DNA from 3 places in the Streptomyces sp. NPDC001843 genome. Region 1 is predicted to be linked to each of the others. Evidence: riboswitches for the same ligand, from Rfam matches in the RefSeq annotation. Region 1 holds a riboswitch; each other region holds the start of a gene.
What was found. Region 1 has a riboswitch for S-adenosylmethionine ahead of thrC (threonine synthase). Riboswitches for the same ligand answer to the same signal wherever they lie in the genome.
Positions count from the first base shown of each region.

Region 2: another riboswitch for S-adenosylmethionine. It lies ahead of ACFYZQ_RS26720 (amino acid ABC transporter permease); the one in region 1 lies ahead of thrC (threonine synthase).
Region 3: another riboswitch for S-adenosylmethionine. It lies ahead of ACFYZQ_RS01560 (aminotransferase class V-fold PLP-dependent enzyme); the one in region 1 lies ahead of thrC (threonine synthase).

Region 1 is NZ_JBIATQ010000014.1:113,821-118,400, forward strand. Features, by position in the region: gene ACFYZQ_RS31115 (MoaD/ThiS family protein) at 1-32, opposite strand, end outside; gene thrC (threonine synthase) at 29-1,315, opposite strand; SAM riboswitch class I at 1,334-1,498, opposite strand; gene ACFYZQ_RS31125 (glucosyl-3-phosphoglycerate synthase) at 1,642-2,586, shown strand; gene ACFYZQ_RS31130 (trehalose-6-phosphate synthase) at 2,660-4,096, shown strand; gene otsB (trehalose-phosphatase) at 4,283-4,580, opposite strand, start outside.
Region 2 is NZ_JBIATQ010000011.1:108,179-112,758, forward strand. Features, by position in the region: gene ACFYZQ_RS26710 (NAD(P)/FAD-dependent oxidoreductase) at 1-489, opposite strand, end outside; gene ACFYZQ_RS26715 (glutathione S-transferase C-terminal domain-containing protein) at 983-1,870, shown strand; SAM riboswitch class IV at 1,947-2,057, shown strand; gene ACFYZQ_RS26720 (amino acid ABC transporter permease) at 2,415-3,395, shown strand; gene ACFYZQ_RS26725 (amino acid ABC transporter ATP-binding protein) at 3,392-4,180, shown strand; gene ACFYZQ_RS26730 (ABC transporter substrate-binding protein) at 4,221-4,580, shown strand, end outside.
Region 3 is NZ_JBIATQ010000001.1:337,279-341,858, reverse strand. Features, by position in the region: gene ACFYZQ_RS01580 (cytochrome bc complex cytochrome b subunit) at 1-1,001, shown strand, start outside; gene trpD (anthranilate phosphoribosyltransferase) at 1,122-2,186, shown strand; gene ACFYZQ_RS01570 (PRC-barrel domain-containing protein) at 2,291-2,647, shown strand; gene ACFYZQ_RS01565 (hypothetical protein) at 2,675-2,845, shown strand; SAM riboswitch class IV at 2,924-3,040, shown strand; gene ACFYZQ_RS01560 (aminotransferase class V-fold PLP-dependent enzyme) at 3,203-4,579, shown strand.

The DNA.
Region 1 (4,580 bases):
AGGATGGTGGGGATGCGGACGGTCACGCTCATGCCAGGCCAGCCTCTCGGAAGGAGTCGAGGTTCGGGCGGATCGTGGCGGTCAGGCCGGTGCCTGCCACCGCGTCCAGGGTCTTCAGGCCGTCGCCCGTGTTGAGGACGACGGTCGTCTTGGTCGGGTCGAGGACGCCGTTCTCCAGCAGCTTGCGCGTGACGCCCACCGTCACACCGCCCGCCGTCTCCGCGAAGATGCCCTCCGTGCGGGCGAGCAGCTTGATGGCGTCCACCACCTGCTCGTCCGTCACGTCCTCCACCGCCCCGCCGGTGCGGCGCGCGATGTCCAGGACGTACGGCCCGTCCGCCGGGTTGCCGATGGCGAGGGACTTGGCGATGGTGTCGGGCTTCTGCGGGCGCACCACGTCGTGGCCCGCCTTGAACGCGGTCGACACCGGCGAGCAGCCCTGGGCCTGGGCGCCGAAGATCTTGTAGGGCCGGTCCTCGACGAGGCCGAGCTTGATCAGCTCCTGCAGCCCCTTGTCGATCTTGGTGAGCTGGGAGCCGGAGGCGATCGGGACGACGATCTGGTCCGGGAGCCGCCAGCCGAGCTGCTCGCAGATCTCGTACGCCAGGGTCTTGGACCCCTCCGCGTAGTACGGCCTCAGGTTGACGTTGACGAAGCCCCAGCCCTCGCCGGCCGGGTCGCCGATCAGCTCGGAGCAGAAGCGGTTCACGTCGTCGTAGTTGCCCTCGATGCCGACGAGCTCGCCGCCGTAGACCGCGGCCATGACGACCTTGCCCTGCTCCAGGTCGTGCGGGATGAACACGCAGGAACGGAAGCCGGCCCGGGCCGCCGCGGCACCGACCGCGCCGGCCAGGTTGCCGGTGGAGGAGCAGGACAGGGTGGTGAAACCGAAGGCCCGCGCCGCCTCCAGTGCCTGCGCGACCACACGGTCCTTGAAGGAGTGCGTCGGGTTGCCGGAGTCGTCCTTCACGTACAGGTGCGAAGCCTCGATGCCGAGCTCACGGGCGAGGTTGTCGGCCTGGACGAGCTGGGTCCAGCCGGGGTTGATGTTGGGCTTGGTCGCCACGTCCGCCGGGACGGGCAGCAGGGGTGCGTAGCGCCAGATGTTCGCGGGTCCCGCCTCGATCCGCTTCCTCAGCTCCTCGGTTTCGTAGGCCGAGAAGTCGTAGGCGATCTCGAGCGGGCCGAAACACTCCTCGCAGGCGAAGACCGGTCCGAGCGGTACCCGGTGGCCGCACTCGCGGCAGCTCAGAGCAGCGGCGGGGCCGAGGTCTACGGTGGAGTCGGTGGTGCTTGCAGCAGTCTGCACAGCCATGTGAGGCGAGGCCCTTTCTCCTCATCTTCCTCACGACGCATCTCGCCGTGAGACGGATTTGGCACCTTCCCTAGCCGGGAGCCTCGCGGAACGATCAGGACTGGTCCAACTGATCTACGAGAACCGACTGGAGGGTTGCCGGGGCTTCATCGGGCCGTGTCCCTCTGCCCCTCTGGATGAGCGGTATGCGGTTGTGTGTGCGGTTGTGAACAACGGTGACCTCGGACATGCGATGGTCATCCGCGTTGTTCAAGACTGTAACCGAAGGCCGGGACAGTTGAGATAGTCGTCCGAACCGCGAGACAAACAGTGAGGAGCCGCCCACCGTGCTGGAAGAAGTCGAGCGCTGGCTGAGCACCCGCTCCTGGTCCGTGACCGATCGCCCGCTCCACCAGATCCTGGCCGCGAAGCAGCGCACGGGCCAGTCGGTCAGTGTCGTGCTGCCCGCGCTCAACGAGGAGGAGACGGTCGGCGACATCGTCGCGATCATCCGCCACGACCTGATGCAGCAGACCCCGCTCGTCGACGAGATCGTGGTCGTCGACTCGGGGTCCACCGACCGCACCTCCGAGGTGGCCGCCGCGGCGGGCGCCCGGGTCGTCCACCGCGACGACGTCCTGCCGCGGATACCGGCCGTGCCCGGCAAGGGCGAGGTGCTGTGGCGTTCGCTCCTCGTCACCGAGGGGGACATCGTCTGCTTCATCGACGCCGACCTGAAGGAGTTCTCCTCCGACTTCGTCTCGGGGATCGTCGGCCCGCTGCTGACCGACCCGGACGTGGACCTGGTCAAGGGCATGTACGACCGTCCGCTCGCCGGGACCGCGGGCCAGGGCGGCCGGGTCACCGAGCTGATGGCGCGCCCGCTGCTCAACATGCACTGGCCGCAGCTTGCGGGGTTCGTGCAGCCGCTCGGCGGTGAGTACGCGGCCCGCCGCTCGCTGCTGGAGCAGCTGCCCTTCCCCGTCGGGTACGGGGTGGAACTGGGCATGCTGGTCGACGCCCTGCACCTGGTGGGCCTGGACGCCCTGGCCCAGGTGGACGTCGGGGTGCGCAAGCACCGCCACCAGGACGGGCAGGCGCTCGGCCGGATGGCCGCCGCCATCTACCGCACCGCCCAGCTCCGCCTGGCCCGCGGCCACCTCGTCCGGCCCTCGCTCACCCAGTTCGAGCGGGGCGAGGAGGGCTTCGAGCCGCGCACCTACTCCGTGGACACGGAGGAGCGGCCGCCGATGGCGGAGATCGCCGAGTACGCCGCGCGCCGGGTGGCCTGACCCCGGCCGTGTCACTCCGCCGGGGAGGGAACCGTACGTTTGAGCGTTTCCGGGCCGGGCTAGGTTGAGACTCATGGCTTCCACGCACGGTGCTGAGGTGCTGGTCGCGTCCAATCGCGGCCCGGTTTCGTACGAAGTCCGCGAGGACGGTTCGCTGCACGCCAAGCGGGGTGGCGGCGGACTGGTGTCCGGGCTGTCGGCCATCGGCCCGGACGCGAACGCGCTCTGGGTGTGCGCCGCGCTGAGCGACGCCGACCGGGAGGCGGTGCGCCGCTCCCACGGCGGTCGGCGGCTCTCCGAGGACGCGACCGGCGGGCAGCAGGTCCGCATGATCGACATCGACGCGACGGTGTTCTCCGACGCGTACAACGGCATCGCCAACTCGGTGCTGTGGTTCGTCCACCACATGCTGTACCAGACCCCGCTGGAGCCCGTCCTGGACGCGGAGTTCCGTCGCCAGTGGGCGTCCTACGAGGCCTACAACCGGGCGTTCGCCGAAGCCCTGGCCGAGGAGGCGGCGCAGGGCGCGGTGGTGGTCGTCCAGGACTACCACCTGGCGCTGGCTCCCCGGATGCTCCGGGAACTCCGCCCCGACCTGCGCATCGGCCACTTCTCGCACACCCCGTGGGCGCCGCCGGACTACTTCCGGCTGCTCCCCGACGACATCGCCGCCGAACTGCTCGGCGGGATCCTGGGCGCGGACCGGGCGGGCTTCCTCACCCAGCGCTGGGCGGACGCGTTCACCGCCTGCTGCGAAGCCGTCCTCGGGGCCGACGCCGTGTCCGGCACTCGGATCGGGGTGCACGGTCTGGGCGCGGACGCGGACTTCCTGCGGCAGCGGGCGCACCGGCCGGACGTGGACGAGCGGATGACGGCGCTGCGGACGGAGATCGGTACGGCGCCCGACGGCAGGGCACGCAAGACGATCGTCCGGGTCGACCGCACGGAGCTGTCGAAGAACATCGTGCGCGGGCTGCTGGCCTACCGTGAGCTCCTCGACGACCACCCGGAGTGGCGCGAGCGGGTGGTGCACGTGGCGTTCGCCTACCCCTCCCGGCAGGACCTCGCGGTGTACCGCGACTACACCGCCGAGGTGCAACGGGTGGCGGAGGAGATCAACGCCGCGTACGGCACCCCGGGCTGGACCCCGGTCGTCCTCCACGTCAAGGACGACTTCGCCCGCTCCCTGGCCGCGTACCGGCTGGCCGACGTCGCCCTGGTCAACCCCATCCGGGACGGCATGAACCTGGTCGCCAAGGAGGTCCCGGTCGTCTCCGACGAGGGCTGCGCGCTGGTGCTGTCCCGGGAGGCCGGCGCGTACGAGGAGCTGGGCGAGGACGCGGTGACGGTGAACCCGTACGACATCGCCGGCACGGCGCACGCCCTCCACCAGGCGCTCACCATGTCCGACGGCGAGCGCGCCGAGCGCACCAAGCGCCTCACTGCGGCGGCCACGGCCTTGCCTCCGGCCCAGTGGTTCCTGGACCAACTGCACGCACTGGAGGACTGACGCGGGGCGGGACACTCGCTGCCCCGTGGCGGGGCGGGCCGGGCAGGCCCGGCGGGCAGTCGCTGGGCGGCCCGCCGGGCGACGGACGGACCCGGCAGTCGGTCGGACGGATCCGGCAGGCAACCGCTCGACTGCCTGGCAACCGGCCGGACACGCCCAGCGGGCACCGGTCGGTTGCCTCGGGTCTCAGCCGAGTGCCGCCGCAAGCCCGCGCAGCAGGGACACGACGCCCTCGGGGCCGTCCACCACCAGGTCCGCGCGTTCCGCGAGCTCCGTGACCTCCGTGCTGCCGCTGCAGACGAGGAGGCCGGGGACGCCGTCGGAGCGCAGTTTGTCGACGGCGGCGAAGGCGGGGAGGTCGCCCAGGTCGTCGCCCGCGTAGAGGACGGCCTCGGCGCCGGCCTCGCGAACGTACTCCAGCAGGGCGACGCCCTTGTCCATGCCGGGCGGGCGGAGTTCGAGGACCATGCGGCCGGGCTCGACG
Region 2 (4,580 bases), on a different contig from region 1:
ACCCGAGGCGCGGACCAGACGGGCGGCGGCCAGGGCCGGCATGACCTGGGCGTCCTGGGGGTAGTGCACGGCGCCGGCGAGTCCGGGTGCCAGATGCGGTTCGAGGTCGGGGAGCCCGTCGGCGTCGACGGGCACCGCGGTGACACCGGCGGCCCGCTGGGCGTCGGCGAAGCCGGCAAGAGCGGCGAGGTCACCGGGCGTCGCGGCCACGACGACGCCGCCCTTCGCCTCGTACTCGAAGCCCGGACCGTCCTCACGGGCCAGCTCCGACCACAACCGGGCGGACAGCAGGGCGAGTTCCAGCTCAGGTCCCGGTTCCTTGTCGGAGACGAGCAGATTGCCCTCGCCCGCGCCGGTCGTGCCGCCGGCCACCGGACCCCGGTCGACGAGGACGACGTCCAGGCCCGCCCGCGCCGCGTACCACGCGCAGGCCGCGCCCGTCATCCCGGCGCCGACCACCACGACATCGCAGGTCAGTCGCTTCGCCACATCAGTACTATGTCACATATCGCCGAGCCCGGACAGATGCCTGCGTCCTGGGGTCCGCCCGCCTCCAGTCCACCGTGCGCCGGCCCTGCGATACGTCGATATGGGGGGCGTGGTGGTCGCCGAGGCCACGGCGCGGCCCCGTCCCGTTCACCCGTCCGGTGTCCCAGGGGTGGACGCCCCCTTGACGTCGCCCCGAGCCGGATCGACACTCCAGATGGGAATCCTAGTGAACAGGTAGGGAAGCATGAGGCGCTTGGAGACGGTCACCAGCCGAGTGAGCCGTACGCCGACCTCGCCCCTGCTCACCTCCCGCCGGCACATCGACCTGCTGCGTGTCTGCAGCGCGCGATCAGCCTCCTGAGCCGGTCCCGGGCGACCCCCTGACCCGCCCGGCCCGTCCGGGCACCCCGGACCCTCCCGCACACCCTGGCGCCCACTGTCCGACGACGCTTCCGCCGCGCGTACGTCCGCGCGCCCGCTCCCGGGGAGACGCATGTCCATCACACCGCTCGCCGCCGTCCCGTCCGCCCACCGCACCGTCCCCGTCTTCCGGGGTCGCCTCGGCCGGGACGCGCGCAGCGGCCACCACGCCGTGCCGCACCGCTACCGGCTCCATCTCTCCACCGCCTGTCCCGACGGGCTGCGCCTGGCCATAGGGCACAGCCTGCTCGGCCTCGACCACGAATGCCCGGTCACGCTCCTGCCGGCCGTACCGGACCGTCCCGGCGGCGGCCACTCGGCCCTGGGTCCGCTGTACGAGGCGAGCGCACACCACTACACCGGGCCGGCCCTCGCCCCGGTGCTCAGCGACGACTGGTCAGGGCGCATCGTCAGCACCCACACCCCGGACATCCTGCGCGACCTCGACCGCTTCTGCCCGGACGGCCCCACCTCGCTGTATCCGTGCGGCACCGAGAGCCAGATCGAAGCCGTCGAAAGGCTCTGCGCCGAAGGCATCCAGGAGGCCGCGCAGCGCGCCGGACAGGCCGACGCGGATCCCGCGCAGCGTGCCGCCGCACTCGATCTGCTGCTGGACACGCTGGGCAGGCTGGAGCGGTATCTGGACGGCGAGGAGTACCTCGTCGCCGGCCGGCTCACCGCCGCCGACGTCGAACTCTGGGTGGCCCTGGTGCAGTTGGACACCGTGCACCGCTGCCACCTCGACGCCGGTGCCGTGCACCGCATCGCCGGGTACCCGGTGCTGTGGGCCTACGCCCGGCGCCTGGCGGCCCACCCCGCCTTCGGGACCCACCTCGACCTGGACGGCATCGCACTCCGTCACCACGGCCACTGCCAGGGCCTGGAGGCCGCCGGAGCGGCCGTCCAGATCCTGGACTGGACGGGGCACGCCACGGACCCGCAGGGCTCTTACCGCAGGTGAGACCGGGTCAGCCAGGTCCACTCCTCGGACGGCCGTTGACATTGGAACGGCCGACTGCATTACTTGCAGCTCAGAAGGTCATGAGCGTCAGCGCCAAGCCCTGGCTCGCTGACCGGCAACCCTCGCATCGCGGTGGGGTGCCCCAGGTGACGACCGGACCGGACGACGACTTCGGTAAGCGCGAGGGCCCCCTGGGGCCGGAACAGTGACAGGTGACGCCATGTACGCAGCTCCCAGGACGGCCACGGGCCGTACCCAGGGCTGCGTACCGCCGTACGCCGGACTCCTCGTCGCCGATCGTGCCGTCGACCTGCTCCGGGTCAACAGCGCACTGTGTACCGCACCGGGCCGTGCCCGCTGTCGGGGCTGACCCCACCTCCCAGCCGGCCCCCGCGTCCTGACGGACACCGTCCGTACGGTGTGCCGTCGTCCGACCAGCCCCCGGTTCCCGTGCGTTCCCGTGTGCCGCCTCGTGCCCCAGCGCCGTAGCGGCCCGCGTCCGGTCCGCCGCGGTCCCGGGGTGTCCGAATCCCCGGAGCCCGCCATGAGTGAACCCCCAGGCGCAGCCGTGTCCCTCGCCGAGGCACCACCCGCCGAAACACCGTCAAAGGCCTTCGTAGCACAGCGCGTTCAGCCGTTGCGGCGGCCCGGACGGTGGATCGTCACCGCCGTCGTCCTCGTGCTCGTCGCACAGATCCTGCACGGACTGGCCACGAACCCCTTCTACCAGTGGGACCGCTTCCGCTACTGGTTCCTGCGTCCCACGATCCTCGACGGGCTCGTCGTCACCCTCGAAGCGGCCGCGCTCAGCGCCGTGCTGGGTCTGCTCGGCGGCATCGTGCTGGCCCTCGGCCGGCTGTCCGGCAGCCCGGTGCTCCGGGCGGTGAGCTGGACCTACACCTGGCTGTTCCGCTCGGTCCCGCTGATCGTCGTCCTGATCTTCCTCTACAACTTCTCAGCCCTGTACAAGACGCTGAGCCTCGGCATCCCCTTCGGGCCGGCCTTCGTCACCTTCGACGAGTCGAAGCTGGCCACCGACATGACGGTCGCCGTCATCGGCCTCAGCCTCAACGAGGCGGCGTACGCGGCCGAGGTCGTGCGCGGTGGCATCCTCTCCGTCGACCAGGGCCAGCACGAGGCGGCGGCCGCACTCGGTCTGCCCAAGGGCTACCAGTTCACCCGGATCGTCTTCCCGCAGGCCCTGAGGTCCATCACCCCGAACTACGTCAACCAGCTCATCGGCCTGATCAAGAGCACGTCCCTGGTGTTCTACGTCTCCCTGCTCGACCTGTTCGGCTCGGTGCAGACCATGGGCAGCACCTACCCCGGCGACATCGTGCCGCTGCTGCTCGTCGCCACCGTCTGGTACCTGATCCTGACCAGCGTCGTGTCCGTCGTCCAGTTCTACGTCGAGCGGTACTTCGCCCGCGGTGCCACCCGCAGCCTGCCGCCGACCCCGCTGCAGAAGGCGCGGGCGGGCCTCGCGGACTTCCGGGCCCGGCTGCGCAGGGAGGCCACCGTATGACCGCCACCGACACCCTGGAGACGACCCCGGCCGCCCTGGAGGTGCACGACGTCCACAAGTGGTACGGCACCCACCGCGTCCTGGACGGCATCGACCTGACCGTGCGCCCCGGCGAGGTCACCGTGATCCTCGGGCCCTCCGGCTCCGGCAAGTCGACCCTGCTGCGGGTCATCAACCACCTGGAGAAGCCCGAGGTGGGCCATGTCAGCGTCGGCGGCGAGCTGATCGGTGTGAAGCGGAACGGGGCGCGGCTGAAGGAACTCAGCGAGCGCGCCATCCTGGCCCAGCGCGGCCGGATCGGTTTCGTCTTCCAGAACTTCAACCTCTTCCCGCACCTGAGCGTCCTCGACAACGTCGCCGCCGCCCCCGTCGCCACCGGAAAGCTGACCAGGGCCCAGGCACAGGAACTGGCACGCGAACTGCTCACCCGGGTCGGCCTCGGCGACCGTACCGGCGCCTACCCGCGGCAGCTGTCCGGCGGCCAGCAGCAGCGCGTCGCCATCGCCCGCGCCCTCGCGCTGCGTCCCGGGATCATCCTCTTCGACGAGCCGACCTCGGCGCTCGACCCCGAACTCGTCGGCGAGGTCCTCTCCGTCATCAAGGACCTGGCGACCAGCGGCACCACGCTCGTCATCGTCACCCACGAGATCGGCTTCGCCCGCGAGGTCGCCGACCGGGTCGTCTTCATCGACGGCGGAAGGATCGTCGAACAGGGGCCGCCCTCCCAGGTGTTGGACCGTCCCCAGCACGAGCGGACCCGGGACTTCCTCAGCAGGGTCCTCTGAACCCCCTCACCATCACCCGTCCCGAACGACAAGGACAGCCATGCCCAGCCACTTCTCCCGACGCAGCCTGATACGCGGCATCACCGCGGCGACCACGGTCGCCACCCTGGCCACCGGGCTCGCCGCCTGCGGTGGTGACAGCGAAGCCGCCACCACCACCGACGCCGCCGGCACGGTGACCGTGGGCCGGGTGTCCAACGGCGCGGCCAAGCAGACCGAGCTGAAGGTCTCCGAGGTGAAGGCTCTCAACGCCGAGCTGCCCGCCGCGATCCGCAAGAGTGGCACCCTGAGGATCGGTGTCGGCGCCCTGCCCGACGGCTTCCCGCCGCTGGCCTACATCGGCGGCGACCAGAAGACCCTCACCGGAGCCGAACCGGACCTCGGCCGCCTGGTCGCCGCG
Region 3 (4,580 bases), on a different contig from region 1:
CCCGGTTCTACTCGATCCACATCCTGCTGCTGCCGGGCATCATGCTCGGCCTGGTCGTGGGCCACCTGATCCTGGTCTTCTACCACAAGCACACGCAGTTCGCGGGCCCCGGCAAGACGAACAACAACGTCGTCGGCATGCCGCTGCTGCCGGTCTACATGGCCAAGGCCGGAGGCTTCTTCTTCCTGGTCTTCGGCATCATCGCGGCCATCGCGGCGGTCGCCCAGATCAACCCGATCTGGGCCATGGGCCCCTACCGCCCGGACCAGGTGTCCACCGGCGCCCAGCCCGACTGGTACATGGGCTTCGCCGAGGGTCTGGTCCGCTACATGCCCGGCTGGGAGATCAACTTCTGGGGTCACACGCTCGTCCTGGGCGTGTTCATCCCGCTGGTCCTCTTCGGCCTGGTGCTGGCGGCGATCGCGGTCTACCCGTTCATCGAGTCCTGGGTCACCGGCGACAAGAGCGAGCACCACATCCTGGACCGCCCGCGCAACGCCCCCACGCGCACCGGTTTCGGTGTCGCCTGGGTGACGGTGTACATGATCGGTCTGGTCGGCGGCGGCAACGACCTGTGGGCCACGCACTTCCACCTGTCGATCAACGCCGTCACCTGGTTCGTCCGGATCGGCTTCTTCGTCGGACCGGTCGTCGCGTTCATCGTCACCAAGCGGATCTGCCTCGGACTGCAGCGCCGCGACCGCGACAAGGTGCTGCACGGCCGGGAGACCGGCATCATCAAGCGCCTGCCGCACGGTGAGTTCATCGAGGTCCACGAGCCGCTCAGCCAGGAGCAGCTGCACACCCTCACGGCCCACCACCAGTACGAGCCGGCCCAGATCGGCCCCGCCGTCGACGAGAACGGCGTCGAGCGGAAGATCAAGGGCGGCGAGAAGCTGCGCGCCAAGCTCAGCAACGCCTACTACGGCGAGGACAACCAGATCCCGAAGCCGACCGTCGAGGAGTACAAGGAGATCACGAGCGGCCACGGCCACCACTGATCGCTGCGCACGCCACGCCACGCGCGAAGGGCCCCGTCCGGTGTTCGGACGGGGCCCTTCGCCATGCCCCCGGCTGGATAGGGTGGGGTCACACCCTGCTACGACCGATCAGGAGCGGCTATGAGCGCTGTGACCCCCGCTGGAGGCGACACCGCGGCGGGCCGTTCCTGGCCCGAGGTACTGAACGCCCTGCTGTACGGCCGTGACCAGAGCGCCGACGCGACGGCCTGGGCGATGGACCAGATCATGCGCGGCGAGGCGACCGACGCGCAGATCGCCGGCTTCGTGGTGGCGCTGCGCGCCAAGGGCGAGACCGTCGAGGAGATCACCGGCGTGGTCCGGGCGATGTACGAGCACGCCAACGTGATCGAGGTGTCGGGCCGCACGGTCGACATCGTCGGCACCGGTGGCGACGGCGCGAAGACGGTGAACATCTCCACGATGTCGGCGCTCGTGGTGGCCGGAACGGGCGCGAAGGTCGTCAAACACGGCAACCGGGCCGCCTCGTCGGCCTCGGGCTCGTCCGACGTACTGGAGAAGCTGGGCGTCAATCTGGACCTGACGCCACAGCGGGTGGCCGAGGTCGCGGAGGAGGCGGGCATCACCTTCTGCTTCGCGGTGAAGTTCCACCCGGCGCTGCGCCATGTGGCCGCCGCCCGCGGCCAGTTGGGCATCCGGACGGTCTTCAACGCACTCGGGCCGCTGACCAACCCGGCGAAGGTGAAGGCGCAGGCGGTCGGCGTCGCCGACCCCCGCCTGGCGCCGATGATCGCGGGCGTCCTGGCCGGACGCGGCAACTCCTCGCTCGTCTTCCGCGGCGACGACGGCCTCGACGAGCTGACCACGACGTCCACCTCCCACGTCTGGGTGGTCAGGGACGGCAAGGTCACCGAGGAGACCTTCGACCCGCGGGACGTCGGCATCGAGCTGGTGCCGGTGGAGGCGCTGCGCGGCGGTGACCCGTCGTACAACGCCGACGTGGCGCTGCGCCTGCTCGACGGCGAGACGGGCCCCGTCCGCGACGCCGTCCTGCTCAACTCGGCGGCGGCGCTGGTGGCCCTGGACCCGACGCGGGAACCGCTGGCCGAGCAGTTGCGTGCCGGGATGCGCAAGGCGGCCGAGTCGATCGACTCGGGATCGGCCAGGCGGACCCTCGACCGCTGGGTGGCGGCGAGCAACGAGTAACGCCGGGCAGCCGCGGGAGTACAGTGAAACCGTGACAAAGCGGTCCCGCGGCCGCTCCGTCTCGGCGTGGGGTGCCCGGGAACACGGGCCGCAAGGAGCTAGGCATGATCCACTCAGCCGATATCCGCGAGTGGCGCAACCGCGACGTGATCGATCCCAGGGGCCGCAAGATCGGCGCCCTGGAAGCGGTCTACGTGGACACCACCACCGACACGCCTGCCATGGTCACCGTCCGCACCGGACTGCCGACCCGGCACCGGCTCGTCTTCGTCCCCCTCGACGAGGCGACCCTCGGACCCGGGTACGTGAAGGTGGCCCACCCCAGGGGGCAGGTGAAGAAGGCACCGTCCATCGGCATGGACGACGTCCTGCCGGTCGAGCGGGAGCACGAGATCTACGAACACTACGACAGGCCCTACGAGGCCGCTGCCGAACGCGGGCGCCGTCTCGCGCGCGGCTGACCGACCCGTCGGAGGATGTGGTCACCCATGGCGCTCTTCCTGTTCCTGATCCTCGTGGCGATCATCCTGGGACTCATCGGCGTGGCGGCGCACGGGCTGTTCTGGCTCCTGGTCATCGGCGCGGTCATCCTGGTGGCCGACCTGGTGCTGTTCGGCGTCCGCTGGTCCCGGCACCACGGACACCACGCCGTGCGGTGAACCCGGCCCAAGGACCGCCGTCCCGCCATCCGGACACGAGTTGCGGACGGTGATCAGCCCACGTACTTTCTCTGACCAGGTCATGAGTGACAGTCATTCGGCCCCGGCCGACTGTCCGGCAACCCTCCGTCCGTGGCGGGGTGCCCCGGGTGAAGACCAGGCCGTAGGCAGCGAGGTCTACGGCAAGCGCGGACCCCTCGCACACCAGGGGTCCTGGTCGACGAGGGAGCCTTCCGTGAGCAAGCGAATGCGCTAGGGCGTCGAGCCCCGCCTCCGCATCCCCCTTTTCACCTCATCCGTGCTTGAGCGCCGTCCGCTCGTGCGGTGAGTTCCGCCTGCCTTCACGGGAGTACACCCATGTCCGTCTCCGCCGTTGCCGCCGACCAGTCCGTCTGTGCCCCGCTGCCCGTTCTGGGCCGTGATGTCACCGTTCCGCTCGTCACGGGTGGCGAGGTCACCTACGCCGCGCTCGACTACGCGGCCAGCGCCCCCGCGCTCCAGCGGGTCTGGGACGACGTGGCCGCGTACGCCCCGTACTACGGCAGCGTGCACCGGGGCGCCGGATACCTCTCGCAGCTCTCCACGGACCTCTTCGAGAACGCCCGGAAGACCGTCGCCGACTTCCTCGGCTGCCGGGCGGACGACCAGGTCGTCTTCACCCGGTCGACCACGGACTCGCTGAACCTCCTGGCCCGCGCGCTCCCCGCCGACTGCCAGGTCTTCGTCTTCGAGACCGAGCACCACGCCTCCCTGCTGCCCTGGCAGGACGCACGGGTCACCTACCTCGACGCCCCCCGCAGCCCGCGGCAGGCCGTCGACACGCTGGAGCGGGCCCTCGCCGAGCGCACTGTGTCGATCGAAGGGGGCTACGGCCCGGCCCTGGTCTGCGTCACCGGCGCCTCCAACGTCACCGGCGAACTGTGGCCGGTCCGCGAGCTGGCCGCCGCCGCCCACGCGCACGGCGCCCGGATCGTCCTGGACGCCGCCCAGCTCGCCCCGCACCACCCGGTGAGCCTCAGGGAGCTGGACGTCGACTGGGTCGCCTTCTCCGGGCACAAGCTGTACGCCCCGTTCGGCTCCGGTGTGCTGGCCGGCCGCGCCGACTGGCTGCGCGCGGCCGAGCCGTACCTCGCGGGCGGCGGCGCCAGCCGCAAGGTCACCCGGCGTGACGACGGGGGAGTGGACGTGGAGTGGCACGACAGCGCGGCCCGCCACGAGGCCGGCTCCCCGAACGTCATCGGCGCCTACTCCATCGCCTCGGCCTGCAAGGCGCTCGACGAGGCGGGCTTCGACGCCCTGGTCGCCCGCGAGCAGCACCTGATCGCGAAGGTCCGCGCGGGCCTCGCCGAGATCCCGGAAGTCCGGGTCCTGTCCCTCTTCGGCGACGACGCCCCGCGCGTCGGCGTCATCTCGTTCGTCGTCGAGGGCTGGAACAGCTCCCACTTCGCCGCCGCGCTCTCCGCCGAGTACGGCATCGGCGTCCGCGACGGCCTGTTCTGCGCCCACCCCCTCGTCCGCACCCTGCTGGGCAGCGACCCGCAGACACAGGGCGAGTGCGGCGCCCCCGAGGCCGCGCCCGGCGAGAAGTCCCTCAACGCCATCCGCGTCAGCTTCGGCGCGGGAACGCCGGACGAGCACGTGGAGCGGTTCGTGAACGCGGTGAGGGAACTCGTCCGGGACGGCGCCAAGTGGCGCTACCGCACCGAGGACGGCCGCTGCGTCCCGGCGGTGTGAC